DNA from 3 places in the Billgrantia desiderata genome. Region 1 is predicted to be linked to each of the others. Evidence: predicted binding sites of a transcription regulator. Region 1 holds the regulator's gene; each other region holds the start of a gene.

Region 1 (7,250 bases):
GCTCGGAGAGTGCCGACACGGCGCTGAAGATCGCCCGCGCCTACTGGCGCAAGAAGGGCAAGCCGACCAAGACCAAGCTGATCGGCCGCGCCAAGGGCTATCACGGGGTCAACTTCGGCGGCATCAGTCTGGGCGGCATCGGCGCCAACCGTGTGCTGTTCGGCCAGGGTATCGACGCCGACCACCTGCCCCATACCCTGCTTGCCGAGAACGCCTTCACCAAGGGCATGCCCGAGCGCGGCGCCGAGAAGGCCGAGGAACTGCTGGAGCTGATCGCCTTGCACGACGCCTCGAACATCGCCGCGGTGATCGTCGAGCCGCTGGCCGGCTCGGCCGGGGTGATTCCGCCGCCCAAGGGCTACCTGCAGCGGCTGCGCGAGATATGCGATCAGCACGACATCCTGCTGATCTTCGACGAGGTCATCACCGGCTTCGGCCGCATGGGTTCCATGACCGGCGCCGAGGAGTTCGGCGTGGTGCCGGATATCCTCAACGTGGCCAAGCAGTTGACCAATGGCGCGGTGCCCATGGGCGCGGTGATCGTGCAGGGCGAGATCTATCACACCTTCATGGAGCACGGCGGCCCGGACTACATGCTCGAACTGCCCCACGGCTACACCTACTCCGGCCACCCGGTGGCCTGTGCCGCGGCGCTGGCCGCACTCGACGTGCTCGAGAACGACCGCCTGATCCAACGCGTGCGCGAGATGAGCCCGGTCTTCGAGGAGGCCCTGCATGGGCTCAAGGGTACCCGCTATATCAGCGACATCCGCAACTACGGCCTTGCCGGGGCGCTGCAGATCGAGCCCTATCCCGGCGAGCCGGCCCGCCGCCCCTTCGAGATCGCCATGAAGTGCTGGAACAAGGGCTTCTACGTGCGCTACGGCGGCGACACCATCCAGCTCGGCCTGCCCTTCATCGTCGAGCGCGACGAGATCGACCGCCTGGTCAACGCGCTGGGCGAGGCCATCGGCGAACTGGACTGAACGCCGCGTTGAGCGAAAAGCAAAGCAACGAGCCAGGCGTTAACCGCCTGGCTCGTTCAGTCGTAGCAACCCATTCCGTTAGTGCAAGGCTGCACGAATCGAGAGCTCTTAGAGACCTTTGGGCGCAAAGATCCCCGGCGCATTGCGCCAATAGCCCTTGTAATCCATGCCGAAGCCGAATACGTAGCGATCGACCACTTCGAGGCTGCAGTAGTCGGCCTTGAGGCCCGGCACTGCCTTGCGGTCGTGACGCTTGTCCACCAGTACGGCGGTGGAGATGCTCGCCGCGCCGGCCTCCTGGCAATAGTCGAGAATGGCGGCCAGGGTCGCGCCCTCGTCGAGGATGTCGTCGACGATCACCACATGGCGGCCGGCCATGGGGATCTCCGGCGACACTCGCCAGAACAGCTCGCCGCCGCGAATGCCGCCGCGGTAGCGGGTGGCATGCAGGTAGTCGACTTCCAGCGGGAAGCCAAGCCGAGTGAGCAGGTGCCCCGTGGTGATCAGGCCACCGTTCATCACGCAGTAGAAGACCGGCAGCTTGTCGCCCAGATCGGCCGTGATCTGCTCGGCCATGCGATCCAGCGCGCGCTCGACCTCCTCATGGCTGATCAGACAGTCGGCGTTGTCCATGACGTCGCGCATGGTGGCCAGGGATTGATGAAAGTCGGCTTCGAGTTTGGGCATGTATGACTCATTTCAACGCAGGTAAACGGGAAGAGAAGACTTACAGCGAGGCCATGGCCTCGAGACGGGCATGCACCCGGCGCCAGCGACCCAGCGCTTCCAATGCATCGATGTCGGGACGTGCACGACCGTAGCGCAGCCGCGAGCCCAGCCGTACGCTGCGTCCCTGGCAGGCATCCAGCGCTTCGAGCGCGGCGGCGCGGTCGTTGCAGACCAGCACCATGTCGCAGCCGGCGTCCAGCGCAGCCAAGGCGCGCTCGCCAGGCGAGCCGGCAAAACCGGCGCCTGCCATGCCGAGGTCGTCGGAGAAGATGGTGCCCTTGAAGCCCAGCGACTCGCGCAGCAGACCCAGCCAGCTCGCCGAAAAGCCCGCCGGGCGCGCATCGAAAGCGGAGTAGACGACGTGCGCCGGCATCACACCGTCGAGTCGTCCAGCCAGTTCGGCGAAGGGAATCAGATCGTGTTGACGCAGCTGTTCCAGCGGACGGTCGTCGACGGGCAGCTCCAGGTGGGAATCGGCCGCCACGCTGCCGTGGCCGGGAAAATGCTTGCCCACCGCTGCCATGCCGGCTTCGTGCAGGCCGCCAATGAAGGCCCCCGCCATGGCCGCCACGGCATGGGGGTCGGAAGAGAAGCTGCGATCGCCAATCACTGTGGAGATGCCGCTATCGACATCGAGTACCGGGGCGAAGCTGAGGTCGAGTCCGCAGGCGGCCATCTCCATGCCCAGCAGCCAGCCGGCATCGAGACACAGGCGCAGCGTCACCTCGGGGTTCGCCGCGTAGTCACGACCGATCTTGCCCATGGCGGGCAGACGCGTCACGCCGTCACGCAGGCGCTGAACGCGCCCCCCTTCCTGATCGATGGCCAGCAGCAGTCCGGGGCGTACGCTGCGAATGGCATTGCACAGCTCGCGCACCTGTCGCGCATGTTCGACGTTGCGCGCGAACAGAATGACACCACCGACCTCCTGGCGCATGAGTAGTTCGCGCTCTTCGCTACGCAGCTCGGTCCCTTCCAGGTCGAGCATCACCGGACCTAGGGTCTGGGTCATGAGCGGAGTCCTTTGGCCATGAAAGGGAGCTGATTCTAGACGAAAGCCGTGCCTGGCGACAGCCACCCCCTAGCACGATCCGGCGCAGCTCGATCCGCGCTCTATTCGTGGAGCCAGACCGGCGTTCCCGGCGGCGCCAGCGCGAAGACCTCGAGCAGATCCGCATCGCGCATGCGGATGCAGCCGTGCGAACGCGGCACCCCCATCGGCTGATCGGGCGGCGTACCATGCAGGTAAATGTAGCGTCTTTGGGAGTCGACGGCGCCCCCGCGGTTGAACCCCCGCTCGAGCCCGCACAGCCAGAGGATTCGCGTCAGTATCCAATCGCGCTCCGGATGGGCCTCGGCCAGCGATTGACTGAACGTCTCACCGGTATGGCGTCGTCCGCGAAACACGCTACCGGGCGGCAAGCCGTCGCCGATGGCGGCCCGCACGTAATGCCAGCCGAGCGGCGTACGGCCGCTGCCTTCACGTTGGCCGGTGCCGGCAAGTCCGGTGGAGACGGACCACTCCCCCTGCCGTTGCTCACCCTGCCAGTGCACGAGACACTGGCGGCCGATGTCGACCTCGAGCCACGCCCCTTCACTGGGTGGCAACGCATCGAGCCTCGGCGTTCGCATCTCAGCTCGCCTTGGCCGGCTGCACGGCGGGCGGCGGCGGCAGAGGCGCATTCATGGCAGCCACCACGACCGGCCGCAGGCGGCGGATCAGGTCGCGTACCGACACGTGCTCGTGGTAGTCCTTCTCGGCAATGTCTCGCAGTGCGTCGAGACCGGAGAGCGTGAAGATCACCGTGCCCAGCACGAAGTGCAGGCGCCAGAAGCGTTCGGCATCGGGCAGTTCGGGCGTGGCGCGACGCACCAGGTCGGTGAAACGGGTGAAGACGCTGCCGTACTCCTCCTGGATGTACCGCCGCAGATGCCCCTGGGCCTGGCTGTAGGCCAACCCCAGCAGCTTCATGAATACCTTGAGGCTATGTTTTTCCGCCGGCACCTCGAGTACGGTACGCGCCATGGTCTCGAGCAGCTCTTCCAACGGGATGACGCCCCCGGCATGTTGCGCCTCGAGTTCATCGAGGGCGTGATGGAAACGCACCGTGAAAGGATCGAGATAGCGGGAGAATACCGCCTGAATCAGCGCCTTCTTGGAGCCGAAGTGATAGTTCACCGCCGCCAGATTGACGCGCGCCTTGCTGGTAATGGTGCGCAGTGAGGTCTCGGCAAAGCCGCGTTCGGCAAAAAGCACCTCGGCGGTATCGAGAATGCGCGTGACGGTATCGGTCTGGGCCATGATCAATTTCCGCTGGAAACGCCTGTTTTAAACATTACAAAAGTCTACGTCATTCGCTGCCTTCACACAATGCATAGCGTTGCCTCAGCGTTTTAAACGGCACTGTGAAACGCTGCCTAATGAACTTCACTTTTACTGGATAGACTTCCATGCTGTATACTTGCACAATAGAGCAAGACAGCCATCGGAGTTCGCCATGAGCCGCCCTCTCACCTCGCGCCAGCAGAACGTGTACGACTTCATCGTCAAGACCATGCAAGAGCTCGGCTACCCCCCCACTCGGGCCGAGATCGCCCGGGCCCTGGGTTTCCGCTCGCCGAATGCCGCCGAAGAGCACCTGCGTGCGCTGGAGCGCAAGGGCGTGATCCGGGTGATACGCGGCACTTCGCGCGGCATACGCCTGCCGGCTCAGGAGAACGATACCGCCGCTCTGGAGCCCAGCAGCGAGGGATTGCCGGTGATCGGTGAGGTCGCCGCCGGCAGCCCGATCCTCGCCGCCGAGCATATCGACCGCTACTGCCCGCTGCCGCCGGACTACTTCACGCCCCGCGCCGACTACCTGCTCAAGGTTCGCGGCCTGTCGATGAAGGATATCGGCATCCTCGAAGGCGACCTGCTGGCGGTCCATCGCACCGAGCGTGTGCGCGACGGCCAGATCGTGGTGGCACGCCTCGAAGACGAGGTGACAGTCAAGCGCTTTCATCGCCAGGGGCACCGCGTCGTGCTGGAAGCGGAGAATCCCGAGTTCGCTCCCATCGAGGTCGACCTGCGCCATCAGGAACTCGAGATCGAGGGGATTGGGGTGGGGGTCATACGCGGCGGCAACGGCCAAGCCTTGGGTTGATCGCTTCCTGAACTCGACCATACGGCGTTGGAGCTCTCCTCGGAATGCTCATTGACTACAACAGTCAACTCCGCTTCCTCGTCGAGCTCCGCCTAGTCTGGTCATCGCTCAGAAAGCGCTCCAGCTGAGCGGAACGACACTGATGAGTCGCAAGATTCTGCATGCCGACTGCGACTGCTTCTATGCCGCAGTGGAGATGCGCGACAACCCGGCGCTGCGTGAGGTGCCGCTGGCCATCGGCGGCAGCGCCGAGGGTCGCGGGGTGATCGCCACCTGCAACTATCCGGCGCGGGCCTATGGCATCCGCTCTGCCATGCCGACTGCCAGGGCTCTGCGCCTGTGCCCCCACCTGACCCTGCTCAAGGGTGACTTCGATCGCTACCGCGAAGCCTCGCAGCAGCTGCTGGCCATCTTCCACGAGCTGACTCCGCTGGTGGAACCGCTCTCGCTGGACGAGGCCTTCCTTGATGTTACCGACGTCACCCGCTTTTCTGGCAGCGCCACCTGGATGGCGCGCTGGTTGAAGGAGGAGTGCTTCAAACGCGTCGGGATCACCGTCTCGGTGGGCGCGGCCCCAGCGAAATTTCTGGCCAAGATCGCCAGCGACTGGGAGAAGCCGGACGGCCTCACCGTCATCGCCCCGGACCAGGTAGACGAGTTCCTGCGCCAGTTGCCCGTGACCAAGCTGCACGGGGTCGGCCCGGCCACGGCCAAGCGTCTCGAGACGCTCGAGATCGTCACCTGCGAAGATCTGCAGCAGGTTCCGCTGGAACGCCTGCTGCAGGAGTTCGGCAAGTTCGGTCGCCGACTGTTCGAACTGTCGCGGGGCATCGACGAGCGGCCGGTGCGTATCGAGCGCGAGCGCAAGTCGGTGAGCGTGGAGACCACCTTTGCCAGCGATCTGCCCGATCTGGCCCAGTGCTACGAACAGTTGATCCCGCTCTGCGAGCGGCTGGAGGCGCGTCTGGCTCGCCACGGCCACCCGCCCGTGTCGGGCGCCTTCGTGAAGGTACGCTTCGACGACTTTTCTTTGACCACGCTGGACTCCCGCGGCGCTTCACCCAGCGCGGAGACCTTCGCCTCGCTGATGGAACAGGCCTGGGCCAGACAACGGCGACCGGTGCGCCTGCTCGGCGTGGGCGTGAGGCTGGTGTCGGACGATGCCAGGCGCCAGCTCAGCCTGCCCTTCTGATCCCTCTTCGCATGCCACTCACTGCCGCCCGATCACTTGGTATCGATATAGCGGTGGCTGTCGAAGGTAGCCACCCAATGGGGGTGATAGACCATCAGGATGCTGAGCAGCATGCCGGTGATGAAGGCTTCAGACGGCATCAGCAGTGGCAGGAACAGTGCATATTCCCTGGCCAGGTACACGGCCTCGGGATCCACCGCCCCCAGCATGACCAGCCCCAGCCCAGCGAGCCCCGCTCCCAGCGCTGCCAGCGCCGCGCCGAAGAAGCCGCACACGAATACGAAAACGAACAGATTATCGGGCAGATAGCGATCCACGATGCGCCATATCGACACCGTGATCACGACGGGGATCACCCCGGTGATCAGCACGTTGACGCCCAGCAGGGGCCAGGCGACCTTGCCCAACAGCACCAGGGAGAGGTTGGCGATCAGATTGGTCATGAGAGCCAAAGGCGCCTTGAAGATCAGGGTCAGCAAAGCCGTGAGCATCAAGTGCAGACTCAGCCAGTCCACCGACTGCGCCCTGAGCTGCCACATCAGCACGACCGCCAGGCTGGCCGCCAGCCAGCGGTGCTGCAGGGCACGGTCGCTCAGCAGCGCCTGCCAGGAGTGGTGCACCACCGACAGCCCCAGCACCGACATGGATACCGCCCCGCAGGCGAGCAGTATCCATGTCGGCAGTATCAGTTCGGATATGGTCATGCCGAACCCCCGTTCGGATTCAGGCGAAGACGACCGTCTTGTTGCCGTGAATCAGTACCCGATCTTCCAGATGCCAGCGCAGCCCGCGGGCCAATACCGCCTTCTCCACGTCGCGGCCGAAACGCACCAGGTCCTGCGGCGTATGGCAGTGACTCACCCGGTGTATGTCCTGTTCGATGATCGGCCCGGCATCCAGTTCCTCGGTGACATAGTGGCAGGTGGCGCCGATCAGCTTCACCCCCCGTGAGTGGGCCTGATGATAGGGACGCGCGCCGGCAAAGGAGGGCAGGAAGCTGTGATGGATGTTGATCACCCGACCGGCATAGCGTTGGCAAAGCCGCGGCGGCAGTATCTGCATGTAGCGGGCCAGCACCACGACGTCGGCTTTCAGAGCTTCGACCCGGCGCTCCACTTCGGCAAAGGCCGCGTCCTTGTCGTCGGCCTGCACCGGAACGTGGAAATACGGCAACTCGTGCCACTCCACCAGGCCGCG
Region 2 (7,250 bases), on a different contig from region 1:
GCAGCGACGCTACGGCGAGGAGGCTGTCAGGCGGTTGACCTTCATTCGCCATGCCCGGGACTTCGGCTTCTCGGTGGATGCGGTGCGTGAACTGCTGGCCATGTCAGACCAACCCGACATGCCGTGTCAGGAGGTCGACGCCATTGCCAAGCACCACCTGGAGGAGATCGAGGCGCGGCTGCAGCGGCTCTCCGCTCTGCGTGACGAGCTCAGACGGATGGTGAGCCAGTGTGCCGGGGGGAAGGTCGAAAGCTGCCGGATCATTGAAGTGTTGGGCGATCATCAGCTTTGTATCAGCGACCAGGCCCACGGAGGCGCTCACGATCTGGGGTAGGCGCCTGGACGGGTCGGCATGCTAGCCCAGCGAGACATCCAGGAACAGCATGAGTACCAATCCCACCGAGAGCCCCAGCGTCGCCTTGTTCTGGTGGCCGCTTCGGTGGGTCTCGGGAATGATCTCATGGCTGATGACATAGAGCATGGCGCCGGCGGCGAAGGCCAGCCCCCAGGGGAGCAGCACTTGCGACATGCTGACGACTCCCGCTCCCAGCAGGCCACCCAACGGCTCGACCAGCCCGGTGAGGGAGGCAATGGTCCAGGATCGCCAGCGTGAATACCCCTCACCCAGCAATGCCACTGCCACCGCCAGGCCTTCCGGCGCATTCTGCAGGCCGATACCGATAGCAAGGGGAAGTCCCCCTTCGCTTCCCCCTGCTCCGAAGGCCACACCCACCGCCAGACCCTCTGGCAGGTTGTGGATCGTGATGGCGAAGATGAATAACCAGATTCGGCGCAGCGATGCAGCCTCCGGCCCTTCACGCCCCTGTTCGAAATGTTCGTGGGGGAGTCGCTCATTCAGCAGGGCGACCAGTCCGATCCCCATCAGTATCGACGCGCAGGCAATGGCGGCAGGCAAGACGCTACCGCCATAGCGCAGTCCAGAGGCTTCCAGGGAGGGAATGATCAGTGAAAAGAAGGACGCCGCCAGCATGACACCGGCGGCGAATCCGAGTGCCAGGTCGCGAACGGCACGATCGGGCGCCTTGCTGATCAGGACAGGTAGCGCTCCGATGGCGGTCATCGAACCGGCGGCAAGACTACCCAGGAACCCCAGTGTGACCGGAGAGACACCTTCCATAGACCCTTCCCTTCTGGAGGATTGGTACTGCAGGGAATGTTGTGTCACACGACAATAGCCATTACATGGCCACCGATGCGTGTCATACAACAAGCCTGCCTGTCGGCCTATCGATTATCCAAGGCGACCAGACCGGACGTACCGATGGCTTTTTGCAGACGACCACGAGCCTCGAAGAGCACGCTTCGATAATCCTGGGGTGCCGGTGACTCCCCCAGAATGATGCGCTGCCCCTCCTCCAGAGGATCGACAGGTCGGTCACCCACTCTCACTTCGTAGTGCAGGTTGGGACCCGTGGTGAGTCCGGAGGCCCCGACTTCCCCCAGCGTGTCGCCGGCATTGATGACGTCCCCGACCGACAGACCGGAGGCGAAGCGGCTGAGATGCGTATAGCGGCTGAGGGTGCCCATCTCGTGCTCTACCTCCACGACACGACCATAACCTCCACGGCGACCGATGAAGGAGACCCGCCCCGGCGCCGTCGCCATGACCGGGGTGCCGCGAGGCGCGGCAAGGTCGACGCCGTCATGACGACGTACCCCCCCGTATACGGGATGGCGTCGATTGCCGAAGGCGGACGTCAGGCGTGCGCCGACCACCGGGAACCGCTTCGTCTCCACAAGGCTACCGTCCTTGTAGAGCATCACGGTGGCTCTCTGGTCCGCTGGCCATACCATCTCCAGTCGTGCCGACTGGTCAGCCAACCCCATATAGGTCAGACGGGGAGGCCCAACTCGCGTGCCATCCTCTCGGCGATCCTCTTCCCACAGTAACTGCAGGCGCTCCGCGCCCGAAATATCTCGGGCTGTGTCCATGAGTCCGCCTAACAGCACCTCGAGGTCCACGGCGAAACGCGTGGGTATCCCCTCTGCCGCCAAGGCGGCATAGAGTGACGTTTCGACGTCCACTTCACGGCCCAGAGTCAGGGTGTCGAGACGAGGCGGGACAATCCGCGTCGACGGCCGCTCCCCAAGCGTGACGACGTATTGAATACCCGAATCACGCTCGATGGTCACCGACACCGGCTGTCCGGTCGTCAGAGAGGTGAAAGTGAGACGGTCTCCAGGCCGCAAGCGTCTCGGGTCGAACCTCTCCGCCAGCGATTTCGACGCTTGGGTGCGCGTGTCGGAATCCGCGCCAAGCTGCTGCAGCAATGCATTCAGGGTATCCCCTGGTGCCACGGTTAGCTCTTGGGCGACGCGCTCGGGCGGCTGAACAGCCGAGGGTGATGATCCCTCCTGCGGGATAGCTTGTGCCCTGGCCGATGTCGGCTCGCTCGGTGATAGCGAGGCATTGTCTTGCCAATGGGCTTCGGCCAGCAGAGGGCCCAGCCCCATCAACCCTACCAGCATCCAGCGTCGCGTCATGACGCATCGTCCTCGCCAGAGGCCTCGGTCACCTCACGATTGACGGCGTCGACCAGCTCCTGCATGCCGAAGGGGTCCACCAGCTCGCCATTGACGAAAAAGGTCGGCGTCTGGCGGATCTGATTGGCCTTGACGTCAGCCTTGTCCTGGTCGAAGACCGCTTGTACCTCGGGTGAATCAAGTTGTTCCTCTGCTGCAGCTCTATCTAGACCGGCCTGGCTGGCGATATCCAGAATAGCAGCTTCATCGAAGCTGCCATGAGCCGCCCACTGGCTCTGGCGGGCCAGCAACGCCTCCAGCACCGGCTGGAAGACGTCCTGGTGCCTGGCGACTTCCAGCACGCGAATGGCGGTTTCGGACACTTCTCCGTGGAAGGGCGTGTAGCGCACCACCAGCCGCACCTGGTCGGGGTACTCTTCCAGGATGCGCTTGGTCAGCGGGTAGAAGGCACGGCAGGCCTCACAGGCCGGGTCGAAGAACTCCACGATGGTCACCGGTGCTTCTTCCGGCCCCAGAATAGGCGAGTGTGAGCGCACCAGAGAGTTTTCGACCTGAGCTCCATCCTGGTTGGCCGCCTCGGCGCCCATGCCCAACAGCGAGGGTCTCGATACGATCACGATGATGGCGATCAGCATCAACGCACCGGCCAGGATAAAAGTCGCTTTTTTGTACATTTACTTCTCCAATTCAAATGGTTAAGCGAAAAGCACGACGAGAGGACTGCTGAGTGGATCTCAACCGCTGATGGGTGCCCAAGTCGGCGAATAGTGGCGTGTTATCCATGCCCATAAAGATTGGCTCCCTGATGCGCATGATCAATATGCTCGAATTCCAAGCTGGAGTGGCCAATGTCAAAGCGTGCTTTGATATCCGCCTTGATCGCCTCGAGCTGCTGCCAGCCTTCTTCCGTCGTCACCACGTGGCAGTCAAGTGCGGCGGTATTCTCCTGCATTTGCCATAGGTGAACATGATGCACATCCTCAACCCCTTCGACGCTACGCAGGGCATCAATGACTGATTGACCATCGACATCGGGTGGCGAGCTCAGCATCAGTGTCCGGATGGGGCCACCTATCTCCGTAAAGGCAAGATAGAGAATATAGAGTGCAATACTGATCGTAATCGCGGGGTCTACCCAGCGCATGTCGTATAGCAGAATCAGCGAGCCGCCAATGATCACAGCGATGGACGCAAACGCATCAGACAGGTTGTGCAGGAAGAGAGCCCGAATGTTGACGCTATGTTTTTGCATCGACCAGGTGAGCAAGGCCGTTAGCGCATCGACAAGAAGAGCGACAATGCCGATGATGACGACTATCCAGCCCTGAATCTCTGGCGGGTCGATCATGCGCATCACGCCTTCATAAATTAGATAAAACCCAACGAGAATGAGGGTCGTGTAGTTGATCAGCGCTGCGACAATCTCGATTCGCCCATAGCCGAACGTCATCTGAGAGTCTGGCGGCCGTCTCGCGATCTTGCGGGCAGCAAATGCAATGATAAGGGCAGCCATGTCGGAAAGTTATGCAGCGCATCCGCGATCAGCGCGAGGCTTCCCGCCAGGATACCCCCAACGATCTGAGCAACAGTCAATATCCCGTTGGCCCAGATGGCGATGCTCATCCGACGGTCACCAGAGGTGGGGTCAAGATGGGGATGATCGTGATGATGTCCCATGCGTCATCCTAGTGTCACCTGATGACCCAGCAGTATAAAACCTATAGCAACTCAAGATTCAAGCCCGAATTCTAATGAAGACCGAGCCGGGGCTAGGCGTATGGAACTTTGCGTAGTGGGCGCCGTACCAAACACGGTTACCATGTTCCATGCCCCGGAAGGAGCCCATTTTGATACCCAAGCCGCACTCGCACGCCTGGCTGATGAGCCTAGCTTTACTATTGATGGTGACGCCAGCCCTCGCCGAGCCACGACTGCCAGACTTCACGGAGCTGGTCGACAAGGCCGCGCCGGCCGTCGTCAACATCTCGACCTCCCGGGAAGTCGAGATGTCCATGACGTCCTCTCGGCAGTTTGGGGGGCAGGAGATACCGGAGGTCTTCCGTGAGTTCAATGGTGACTGACCGCGACTGAGCAAGATCACTGTTTCCCTACCTGACCATGGTGGAGTGGCTCAATCTCTGCGCTCAGACTTTCCCCAAGGACGTGACGCAGTTGTCCTGCTGTGCCGGGTGAACGGCCAGGACAGGATACTCTATTGAATATCACTACTTGCACAAGTCAGGAAACAGACTTGATCGAGCTTCCAGCCAGGTTTGCTTTTCTACGGATAAGGCTAGGGTACGCGTCGGCGCAACACCTACGCAGACCGGTATGCCGGTGAATTGACGCACCTTGTGATGCAGCTGCCGGGCGTGCTCGAGCAGCTGCTCATGGGCGAAGCCATCGAATCTCACGAACATCTCGTCGATGGAGTAGGGCTCAACGGCGGGGGCGAACTCCTCGAGCACGGACTGCACTCGCTGGCTCATGTCGCCATAGAGTTCGTAGTTGCTCGAAAGGAGATGAATGCGCCCCTGACGCACCAGGTGCTGAATCTCGAACGCCGGCGTGCCCATGTTTATGCCAAGTGCCTTTAGCTCGTTGGAGAGCGCTATCACGCAGCCGTCGTTGTTCGACATCACACCCACCGGGAGGCCTCGCAGCCGCGGTTGAAATACGCGCTCGCAGCTGACGTAGAACGAGTTGCAGTCGACCAGACCGATCATGCTCATACCGGGTACTCGTGAATCACCGAGCGCACCACGCCCCAGACCTGGCACTCGATATCAACGAGCGGGATGGGGGCGTAGCGGGGGTTACCTGAGCAAAGGAACGGCACGTTGCCCTTCAGCTCGTAGCGCTTGATGGTGATTTCGCCGTCAACCATTGCGACCAGGATGTGGCCGGGGCGGGGCTCGAGTGAGCGATCGACCAACAGCAGGTCGCCTTCGTAGATGCCCAGGCGCTCCATGCTGTCGCCGGTCACGCTCATGAAGAACGTCGCCGAGGGTCGTTTGACCAGACGTTCGTTGAGATCGAGCGTGCGGCCTTCGTAGTCCTGCGCCGGGCTGGGGAAGCCGCTGAGGCCTGCTCGGCCCAGGGCCAGTGGGTAGGGAAGCGCAAGCGATGGCGGCTCGGGATGAGCCGCGATGAGGTTTGCCAGTGTCATAGTGAGTCCCTTTGTACTGCTGTAGTTTTTTACAGTATTCTCGACATCGCCGGTTTCAGGCAACAGGCAAACGCTAATGGAACTTAGCGGCTCGACGGTCAGATGAGAAAAATGTGAGGCGAGGCAGGGGCATGCGTGTGAACTATCTGGGTCCGCTGCGGGCGGGCATTCATCCGGCTATGGAGGGGCTCAACCTGAAGCAGTTCAAAGCTGGCTGCTACCTGGTCGAGGTGAGTTCGGAGGCAGGCGTGGATGGCCCGATCATCGAGGGCGATGTGCTGGTAGTGGATGAGTCCCGGCCGGTGGGGCATGCCGACCTGGTGGTGGCGGAACTGGACGGGGAGCAGCGGCTATTTCGTACCCACCGGATAGGCGGCGCCTACCGGCTGATGCCGACGGCGGGGCCACGGCACTCGGTGATCGCGCGGGTATCGGACCTGCGCGGTGTGGTGGTCAGCCAGGCGCGTCGGTATGCGGTGTGAATGGCAGATATCTTACAAGACGTCGCGTCAATCTCTCATTCCACGGCTACCGAGCGATTGGTAGGTTACAGAGACGTCTCGTGATGCGATCGATTCGCCGCGATCGCCAGGGATGAACAGAGGCGCACCTGCGAAGCCCCGGCCAGGGATGGTCGGGGCTTCGCTTATTCCTGCTCCTGATCGCGCTCGGCGCCGAGAACCTCGCACCTTGCCCGGGTGCCATAGCCGTTGTCGTCGAGGGTGTGTTCCACCTCGGTGACGAGCCAGGGAGTGGCATCGATCTCGGGCTTGAAGCCGCTGACCTGGAGCGGAGATTCCGGCAGCACGTCGGCACGGCCGTGGGCGAGTGTCAGCTCGAACTCGGCCAGGCCACGCTGAATGCGGCGCCACTCGGCGCGGGCTGCATCCAGGGCATCGGTCTCGCTGGCGTAAGTGGGGCGTAGCTGCTTGGCGTTCTCACCGTCGCCGGCGAGAACGATGCGCCGCCGGGCGCCGCTGGTGTCGTTCCAGTAGGCTTTCACACCACTGTAGGCGTCGCGATCGGTGATGCTGTAGCGATGCTGGTCGCCGTCGCGCCGGGTCAGGGTGATGGTGGGCATGGCTTGGCCGCTGGCGGTGAGTGCCTCGCCGGCAAGGGTGAAGAGCAGGCGGCCGGCCTTCACAGCGGCAATGGCGTCATAGCGCTGGCCGAGTCGGGTCAGGAAATTGAGGTCCGACTCCTCGGTCTGGTCGATATGGCCAACGCGAATACCGCTCAGGGTGTGACCGATGACCGGCTCGAGCTCGTGTCGGCGGGCGATGGTCTCGACGATCTCACTCAGGGCGAGGTTGTGCCAGCCGTGGGTGCGTTTGCCGGGCAGTTCGCCGCGCATGTCGGCGGAGCGCGCCCGGATGATGAGCTGATCCGGCGTGCCGGTGTGCTGGATCTCGTCGACGGTGAAGGTGCCTTTCTCGACCAGGCCTTCGTGCTGCCAGCCGAAGGCGAGAGTGAGTTCGGCGCCGCGGCGGGGCAAGGCCAGGGCGCCGTCGTGGTCGGCCAGGGTAATGTCGAGCTGGTCGGCCTCGAGGCCGCGCTGTTCGCGTAGGGTGAGGCT
Region 3 (7,250 bases), on a different contig from region 1:
CTGCCAGCGCATGGCGACGAGGTGGGTAGCCGGCTCGATGGCGAGCCCCAGCAGGCCGATGGCGATCCCGCCCAGCCCCAGACTCCAGAAGGTGCGCACCGCCGCGGACTCGGGCAGCCACTGCCGCGCCAGCCCCCACTTGCTCAGCACCGGGTAGAGCGCCGACGACACGCAGCCGAAGAAGAACACCGCCTCGCCGATCCCCACCCGCATGCCTTCACCGTGGCTGCGGGCCTCGGCGAAGGCGAGCGCCAATGCCCCGGCGGCGCCCAGCGCAAGGATGGCCGGCAGCTGCCAGCCCAGCCGCTCGACGCGAAAGCCCAGCCCCAGCAGGTAGGCCAGCAGCGGCACGGTGACGTAGAGGGTGGCCATGGAGAGCGCGGTGGCGTGATGGGCGGCCCAGAACATGGCACCGAAGAAGCCGGCCAGGCACAGCCCCATCAGCGTGTAGAGCGGCAGCAACCGCCAGGTGGGCAGGAAGTCGGACGAGCGCCGCGCCAGCCACCACAGCCCGGCACAGGCGATGGCGAAACGTAGCGCGGTGAGCGACAGCGGCGGCAGCTCGCTCATCAGCCCCACGGCGGGAAACGACAGCCCCACCAGCAGGGCCCACAGCAGCATGCCGAGGTGGGCCAGGCGGGGCGACGGCAGGGTGCTCAATTTTCCCAGACGATGGCCAGTTCCTCGTCACCCGCCATGCGCTGCAGGTGGGAATCCACCACGCCCTCGAGGCGGTCGAGCACCTCATCGTCCAGCGCCTCGATGGCCACCAGCAGCTTGCCCGGCTCGACGCGCATGACGCAGGAGCCGCCCTCGAACGCCACGCGGCTCTGCTCCTCGCCCTGCTCCACTTCCAGCTTGTGCGCCCAGTGCTTGCACAGCCGTTTCATCACCCTCGCCCCGGACTCGGTGGCGATCTCGGCACGCGACATCGGCATAGCAACGATCTCCATTCGTATCTGAGCCAACAGACTAAGATGCCGGAGCGGGTTGGCGCCAGCCCCGATGCGCAGCGCAGGGCGGAACGCCGGGTTCGAAGGAACCGTCCACGCCGAAAACGCAAAAGCCCCCGACACCGCAAGGGCTCGGGGGCTTGCGTGGCGCACTTCCGCCTTACGGCTTCATGTCCTCGAAGAACTTCTTCACGCCGTCGAAGAAGCCGCTCTTCTTGGGCGAGTGGTGGGCGCTGTTGCTGCCCCCCAGGCTCTCCTGGAACTGACGCAGCAGCGCCTTCTGGTCTTCGCTGAGGTTGACCGGGGTCTCCACCACCACCTTGCACAGCAGGTCGCCGGGCGGACCGCCGCGTACCGGCTTGACGCCCTTGCCGCGCAGGCGGAACAGCTTGCCGGTCTGGGTCTCGGGCGGGATCTTGAGCTTGACCCGGCCGTCCAGGGTGGGCACTTCGAGCTCGCCGCCCAGCGCAGCGTCGACGAAGTTGATCGGCACCTCGCACTGCAGGTGCTTGCCGTCGCGCTGGAAGATTCGGTGCGGCTTGATCGCCACCTGCACGTAGAGATCGCCGGGCGGGCCGCCGTTGATGCCGGACTCGCCCTCGCCGTTGAGACGAATGCGGTCGCCGGTATCGACCCCGGCGGGAATCTTCACCGACAGGGTGCGGGTCTCGCGCACGCGGCCTTCGCCGTGGCACTTGTGACACGGCACCTTGATGTGCACGCCGCTGCCGTGACAGGTGGGGCAGGTCTGCTGCACGGCGAAGAAGCCCTGCTGCATGCGCACCTGGCCCAGGCCGTTACAGGTGGGGCAGGTCTCCTTGGTGGAGCCAGGCTCGGCGCCCTCGCCGTCGCAGCGGCTGCACTCCACGTGACGCGGCACGCGGATGTCCACCGTGGTACCGGCCACCGCACTCTCGAGGTCGAGTTCGAGGTTGTAGCGCAGGTCGCTGCCGCGCTGCGGCGCATGGGGGCTGCGCCGGCCGCCGCCACCGAAGATGTCGCCGAACACGTCGCCGAAGATGTCGCTGAAGCCGCCGGCACCCGCGCCGCCGAAGCCGCCCGCACCGAAACCGCCGGCCTGGCCATCTACGCCGGCATGGCCGAACTGGTCGTAGGCGGCACGCTTCTCGCCGTCGGAAAGGATCTCGTAGGCCTCGGAGACCTCGCGAAACTTCTCGGCGGCCTTGTCGTCATCCGGATTGCGGTCCGGATGGTACTTCTGCGCCAGCCGTCGGTAGGCCTTCTTGATCTCTTTGGTGTCGGCCCCTCGCTCGACGCCGAGCACCTCGTAATAATCGCGTTTGGACATGGGTCCATGCGCCTCCTGGTCTAGGCAGTGCTGCCCGATCCGCGGAAACGGCAACGCGGGAGTCGTCCCCCCGCGCTACCGTCGTCCGTGGCATCGCCGTGGCGATTACTGCTTCTTCTGGTCGTCGTTGACTTCTTCGTATTCGGCGTCGACCACGTCGTCTTCCTGCTTGGCGCCGGCCTCCTGGCCCTCGCCACCGGCCTGCTGGGCAGCCTCGGCCTGGGCGGCGTACATCTTCTGCGCCAGGTTACCGGAGAGCTCGGTCAGCTTGTCCAGCTTGGCCTGGATGTCGTCCTTGTCGTCGCCCTTGAGCGCTTCCTCGAGTTCGGTGGCGGCCGCCTCGATGGCCTGCTTCTCCTCGTCGGTGCCATGCTCGCCGGCTTCCTGCACGGTCTTGCGCGCGGCGTGGACCATGCCGTCGGCCTGGTTGCGCAGGGCCACCAGCTCCTCGAACTTCTTGTCCTCGTCGGCGTGAGCCTCGGCGTCGCGCACCATCTGCTCGATCTCTTCATCGGTCAGGCCGCTGGAGGCCTTGATGACGATCGACTGCTCCTTGCCGGTGGCCTTGTCCTTGGCGGAGACGTTGAGGATGCCGTTGGCGTCGAGGTCGAAGGCCACCTCGATCTGCGGCACGCCGCGCGGCGCCGGCGGAATGTCGGCCAGGTCGAAGCGACCCAGCGACTTGTTCTGGCCAGCCTGCTTGCGCTCGCCCTGGAGCACGTGAATGGTCACGGCGGTCTGGTTGTCATCCGCGGTCGAGAAGGTCTGGGTCTTCTTGGTCGGGATGGTGGTGTTCTTCTCGATCAGCGGCGTCATCACGCCGCCCAGGGTCTCGATACCCAGGGTCAGCGGGGTGACGTCGAGCAGCAGCACGTCCTTGACGTCGCCGCCCAGCACGCCGCCCTGGATCGCCGCACCCACGGCCACGGCCTCATCGGGGTTGACGTCCTTGCGCGCTTCCTTGCCGAAGAAGTCGGCGACCTTCTTCTGCACCAGCGGCATGCGGGTCTGACCGCCGACCAGGATCACGTCGTCGATCTCGGAAGCGGACAGGCCGGCGTCGGACAGCGCGGTCTTGCACGGCCCCAGCGAGCGCTGCACCAGCTCCTCCACCAGCGACTCCAGCTTGGCCCGGGTCACCTTGACGTTGAGGTGCTTGGGCCCGGTGTTGTCGGCGGTGATGTAGGGCAGGTTGACGTCGGTCTGCTGGGCGCTGGAAAGCTCGATCTTGGCCTTCTCGGCGGCTTCCTTGAGGCGCTGCATGGCCAGGTTGTCGCCGGACAGGTCGATGCCGCTGTCGGCCTTGAACTGATCGACCAGGTAGTTGATCAGTGCCATGTCGAAGTCTTCACCGCCGAGGAAGGTGTCGCCGTTGGTGGCCAGCACCTCGAACTGGGTCTCGCCGTCGACATCGGCCACCTCGATGATGGAGATGTCGAAGGTACCGCCGCCCAGGTCGTACACGGCAATGGTCTTGTCGCCGCGCGCCTTGTCCATGCCGTAGGCCAACGCCGCCGCGGTGGGCTCGTTGATGATGCGCTTGACCTCGAGACCGGCAATACGACCGGCGTCCTTGGTGGCCTGACGCTGGCTGTCGTTGAAGTAGGCCGGTACGGTGATCACCGCCTCGGTAACGGTCTCGCCCAGGTAGTCCTCGGCGGTCTTCTTCATCTTCTTCAGCACTTCGGCGCTGACCTGCGGCGGTGCCAGCTTCTTGCCCTTCACTTCCACCCAGGCGTCGCCGTTGTCGGCCTCGACGATGCCGTAGGGCACCATCTTGATGTCCTTCTGCACCACGTCGTCCTTGAAGCGACGACCGATCAGGCGCTTGATGGCGTACAGGGTGTTCTGCGGGTTGGTCACCGCCTGGCGCTTGGCCGACTGCCCCACCAGAATCTCGCCATCATCGGTATAGGCGATGATGGAGGGCGTGGTGCGGGCACCTTCGGCGTTCTCGATCACCTTGGCGCTGTCGCCGTCGAGCACGGCCACACAGGAGTTGGTGGTCCCCAGGTCAATACCGATGATGCGTCCCATAGGAAATCCTCGAAAATTCGTTTGCCTTGAATCCATCGCTGCGGCAGCTGCCGCGGTTGACGTCTATCTGGGGGCGTCGGGTGGCTTTTCAAGCCCCGCCCCCGTTTTCATTCGTGAGGCCTCAGCCGGCGGCCTGACTGACCACTACCATGGCCGGGCGCACCAGGCGCCCGTTGAGCAGGTAGCCCTTCTGGATCACTTCCATCACGCTGTTGGGCTCGAGCTCGGGGTTCGGCACCATGGCCATCGCTTCGTGGAACTGCGGGTCGAACGGCTCGCCGGCCGGCTCGACCGTTTCAACGCCGAACTTGGCCAGCACGTCGTGCTGCATCTTCAGCGTCATGGCCACGCCTTCGCGATGGGCGTCGCTGGCGTCCTCGCCCATGGCGTCCAGCGCCTTCTCGAGGCTGTCGACCACCGGCAGCAGCTCCTTGACGAAGCGCTCCAGGGCAAACTTGCGCGCCTTCTCGGCCTCCTGCTCGGCGCGGCGGCGCACGTTCTGCGCTTCGGCGGCGGCACGCAGCGCCTGGTCCTTGGCCTCCGCCAGGCTCTGCTCCAGTTCCTCCACCTGGGCCGCCAGCATGTCGGCCTCGGGGTTGTCGCTCACCTCCGTCGGTTCCTCGGGCGCCGCGGCGTCGTCCTCCACGAGGCCGGCCGCCTCGTCCAGCTCGCCTTCCAGCGGCTCCGGCCGGGCCTCTTCCTCGCGCCGCGCCAGCTCGTCGTCAAGCGGGGTCTGGGGTTCTTTAGCCATGCGCATCTCCTGAAGCAACACCGGCCCAGCGAGGCCGGAAAGATTTCGAATCGGCGAATGCCTTGAAGGTCTGCCGCCTATATGGGGGTCCTCGCCGCAAACTCAAGTGATCGGACATCAACGAGGGCGACTGTTTCGCGCATGTGTTGTGAGCGAACCTCGACTACTGTATAAAAACGCAATAACGTGTATGGATATCCAGCTCACCAGGATACCGGCCGCCGGGAGGTCCCATGCTGACTCAGCTTGCCATTCGCGATTACGCCATCGTCGATACGCTCGATCTGGAGCTTGCCGGCGGCATGACCGCCATCACCGGCGAGACCGGTGCCGGCAAGTCGATCCTGCTCGGCGCCCTGGGGCTGTGCCTGGGTGAGCGCAGCGACGCCGCCAGCGTGCGCCATGGCTGCGAGCGTGCCGATCTCTCGGCGCGTTTCGACATCGCCGCGCTGCCCGCCGCCCGCGCCTGGCTCACGGAGCGCGAGCTGCCCGCTGACGACTGCCTGCTGCGCCGGGTAGTGACCGCGAGCGGTCGCTCCAAGGCGTGGATCAACGGCCAGCCGGCCACCGTGGCCGATCTCAAGGCGCTGGGCGAGCACCTGGTCGAGATCCACGGCCAGCACGCCCACCAACTGCTGCTGCGCGAGGAGACCCACCTGCGCCTGCTCGACGACTTCGCCGGCAACCGCGCCGCGGTGAACGCACTCAGCGAGACGTTCCGCCGCTGGCAGGCGACCCGCAAACGCCTCAAGCAGCTGAGCGAGAGCGGCGACGAGGTACAGGCGCGCCGCCAGCTGCTGCGCTATCAGGTCGAGGAGCTCGACCTGCTGGCGCTGGGCGACGAGGAGCTCGCCACCCTGGAGCACGAACAGGAGCAGCTCGCCCACGCCGAGGAGACGCTGCGCGAGGCACAGCACGCCGCCGAATGCTGCGACAACGACGAAGGCGGCGTAATGACCCTGCTCAACCAGGCGATGCATCGGCTCGATCCGCTACCGGGCAGCGACCGCGGCGCACTGGCCGAGATCCTCGCCATGCTGGGCGAGGCGCGCATCCAGGTCGAGGAAGCGGTGCGCGAGCTGCATCGCTTCGCCGATGCCACCGAGCTGGACCCGGAGCGCCTGGCCTGGGTCGAGTCGCGCCTGGGCGAGGTGCATCGCATCGCCCGCAAGCACCACGTCATGCCCGAGGAGCTGCCCGCCCTGCACCGCCGGCTGCAGGCCGAGCTGGACGGCCTGGAGGGCGGCGAACACGATCTCGAGGCGCTGCGCGCCGAGGTCGAGAGCCTGCGCGACAGCTGGCGCGAGCAGGCACGAAGCGTTGGCGAGTCCCGCCAGCAGGCGGCGGCCAGGTTCGGCAAGGCGGTGCAGGAGCAGCTCGCCTTCCTGGCCATGGGCAAGGCACGCTTCGAGGTGGAAGTCTCGCCGCGCCAGAGCCCGCAGGTCGACGGCATGGAGGAAGTGCGCTTTCTGATCAGTGCCAACCCCGGCCAGCCGCCACGCCCGCTGGCCAAGGTCGCCTCGGGCGGCGAATTGTCGCGCATCAGCCTGGCGATCCAGGTGGTCGCCGCACGCCACTCGACCATCCCCAGCCTGGTGTTCGACGAGGTCGACGTGGGCATCTCCGGTGCCACCGCCGAGATCGTCGGCCAGCTGCTGCGCCGCCTGGGCGAGCAGGGCCAGGTGATGACCGTGACTCACCTGCCCCAGGTGGCGGCGCAGGCGCACCACCATCTGCACATCGAGAAGCAGGCCAAGCGCGACACCACCCTGACCCGCATGGCGCTGCTCGACGAGGCCGGCCGGGTCAGCGAACTGGCGCGCATGCTGGGCGGGGTCAACCTCTCCGATCGCACCCTGGCCCACGCGCGCGAGATGCTGGATGCCAGCCAGCAGGGCGCCGCCCACTAGCCGGACGCTCGGGCAGCCCTCAGCCCATACGCCAGCGGCCCCGGTCAATGCTGACCGGGGCCGCTGTCATGATCGTGCCAGCCGAGCTGTTTCGAGCGCCTGCTTCGTCGGGCTATTTGCGCGGCAGGCCGTCCTGGCGCGTGGCGTTGGAGCCACGCGGGCGCACGTAGAGCACCAGTGCGTGATCGACCAGCTCGAAGCCGTGCTCCTCGGCGATCTCCTGCTGACGCCGCTCGATGGTCTCGTCGAAGAATTCGATGATCTCGCCGCTGTCGAGGCACACCATGTGG

The links. Region 1 encodes LexA, which represses DNA repair genes until DNA is damaged. Its sites were predicted from a motif close to TACTGTNTANNTANACAGTA; they were not measured.
Region 2: C4S71_RS20790 (LexA family protein) is a predicted target of LexA. The motif match lies at 5,692-5,711, and genes of this name have one in related genera.
Region 3: recN (DNA repair protein RecN) is a predicted target of LexA. The motif match lies at 5,215-5,234, and genes of this name have one in related genera.

Annotation. Positions count from the first base shown of each region.
Region 1 is NZ_FNVC01000001.1:63,753-71,002, reverse strand. Features, by position in the region: gene aptA (omega-aminotransferase AptA) at 1-986, shown strand, start outside; gene C4S71_RS00380 (hypoxanthine-guanine phosphoribosyltransferase) at 1,095-1,673, opposite strand; gene nagZ (beta-N-acetylhexosaminidase) at 1,714-2,727, opposite strand; gene C4S71_RS00370 (L,D-transpeptidase) at 2,829-3,347, opposite strand; gene C4S71_RS00365 (TetR/AcrR family transcriptional regulator) at 3,349-4,017, opposite strand; gene lexA (transcriptional repressor LexA) at 4,214-4,861, shown strand; gene dinB (DNA polymerase IV) at 5,004-6,053, shown strand; gene C4S71_RS00350 (energy-coupling factor ABC transporter permease) at 6,086-6,757, opposite strand; gene purU (formyltetrahydrofolate deformylase) at 6,777-7,250, opposite strand, start outside.
Region 2 is NZ_FNVC01000033.1:25,395-32,644, reverse strand. Features, by position in the region: gene C4S71_RS20825 (MerR family transcriptional regulator) at 1-334, shown strand, start outside; gene C4S71_RS20820 (ZIP family metal transporter) at 356-1,138, opposite strand; gene C4S71_RS22650 (M23 family metallopeptidase) at 1,246-2,505, opposite strand; gene C4S71_RS20810 (DsbA family protein) at 2,502-3,179, opposite strand; partial or broken gene C4S71_RS20805 (cation diffusion facilitator family transporter) at 3,281-4,128, opposite strand; gene C4S71_RS20800 (S1C family serine protease) at 4,353-4,586, shown strand; partial or broken gene C4S71_RS20795 (Y-family DNA polymerase) at 4,797-5,231, opposite strand; gene C4S71_RS20790 (LexA family protein) at 5,234-5,674, opposite strand; gene C4S71_RS20785 (S24 family peptidase) at 5,806-6,156, shown strand; gene C4S71_RS20780 (contractile injection system protein, VgrG/Pvc8 family) at 6,321-7,250, opposite strand, start outside.
Region 3 is NZ_FNVC01000027.1:49,316-56,565, forward strand. Features, by position in the region: gene C4S71_RS19220 (DMT family transporter) at 1-660, opposite strand, end outside; gene C4S71_RS19225 (DUF2218 domain-containing protein) at 657-938, opposite strand; gene dnaJ (molecular chaperone DnaJ) at 1,114-2,262, opposite strand; gene dnaK (molecular chaperone DnaK) at 2,368-4,299, opposite strand; gene grpE (nucleotide exchange factor GrpE) at 4,421-5,050, opposite strand; gene recN (DNA repair protein RecN) at 5,284-6,960, shown strand; gene fur (ferric iron uptake transcriptional regulator) at 7,073-7,250, opposite strand, start outside.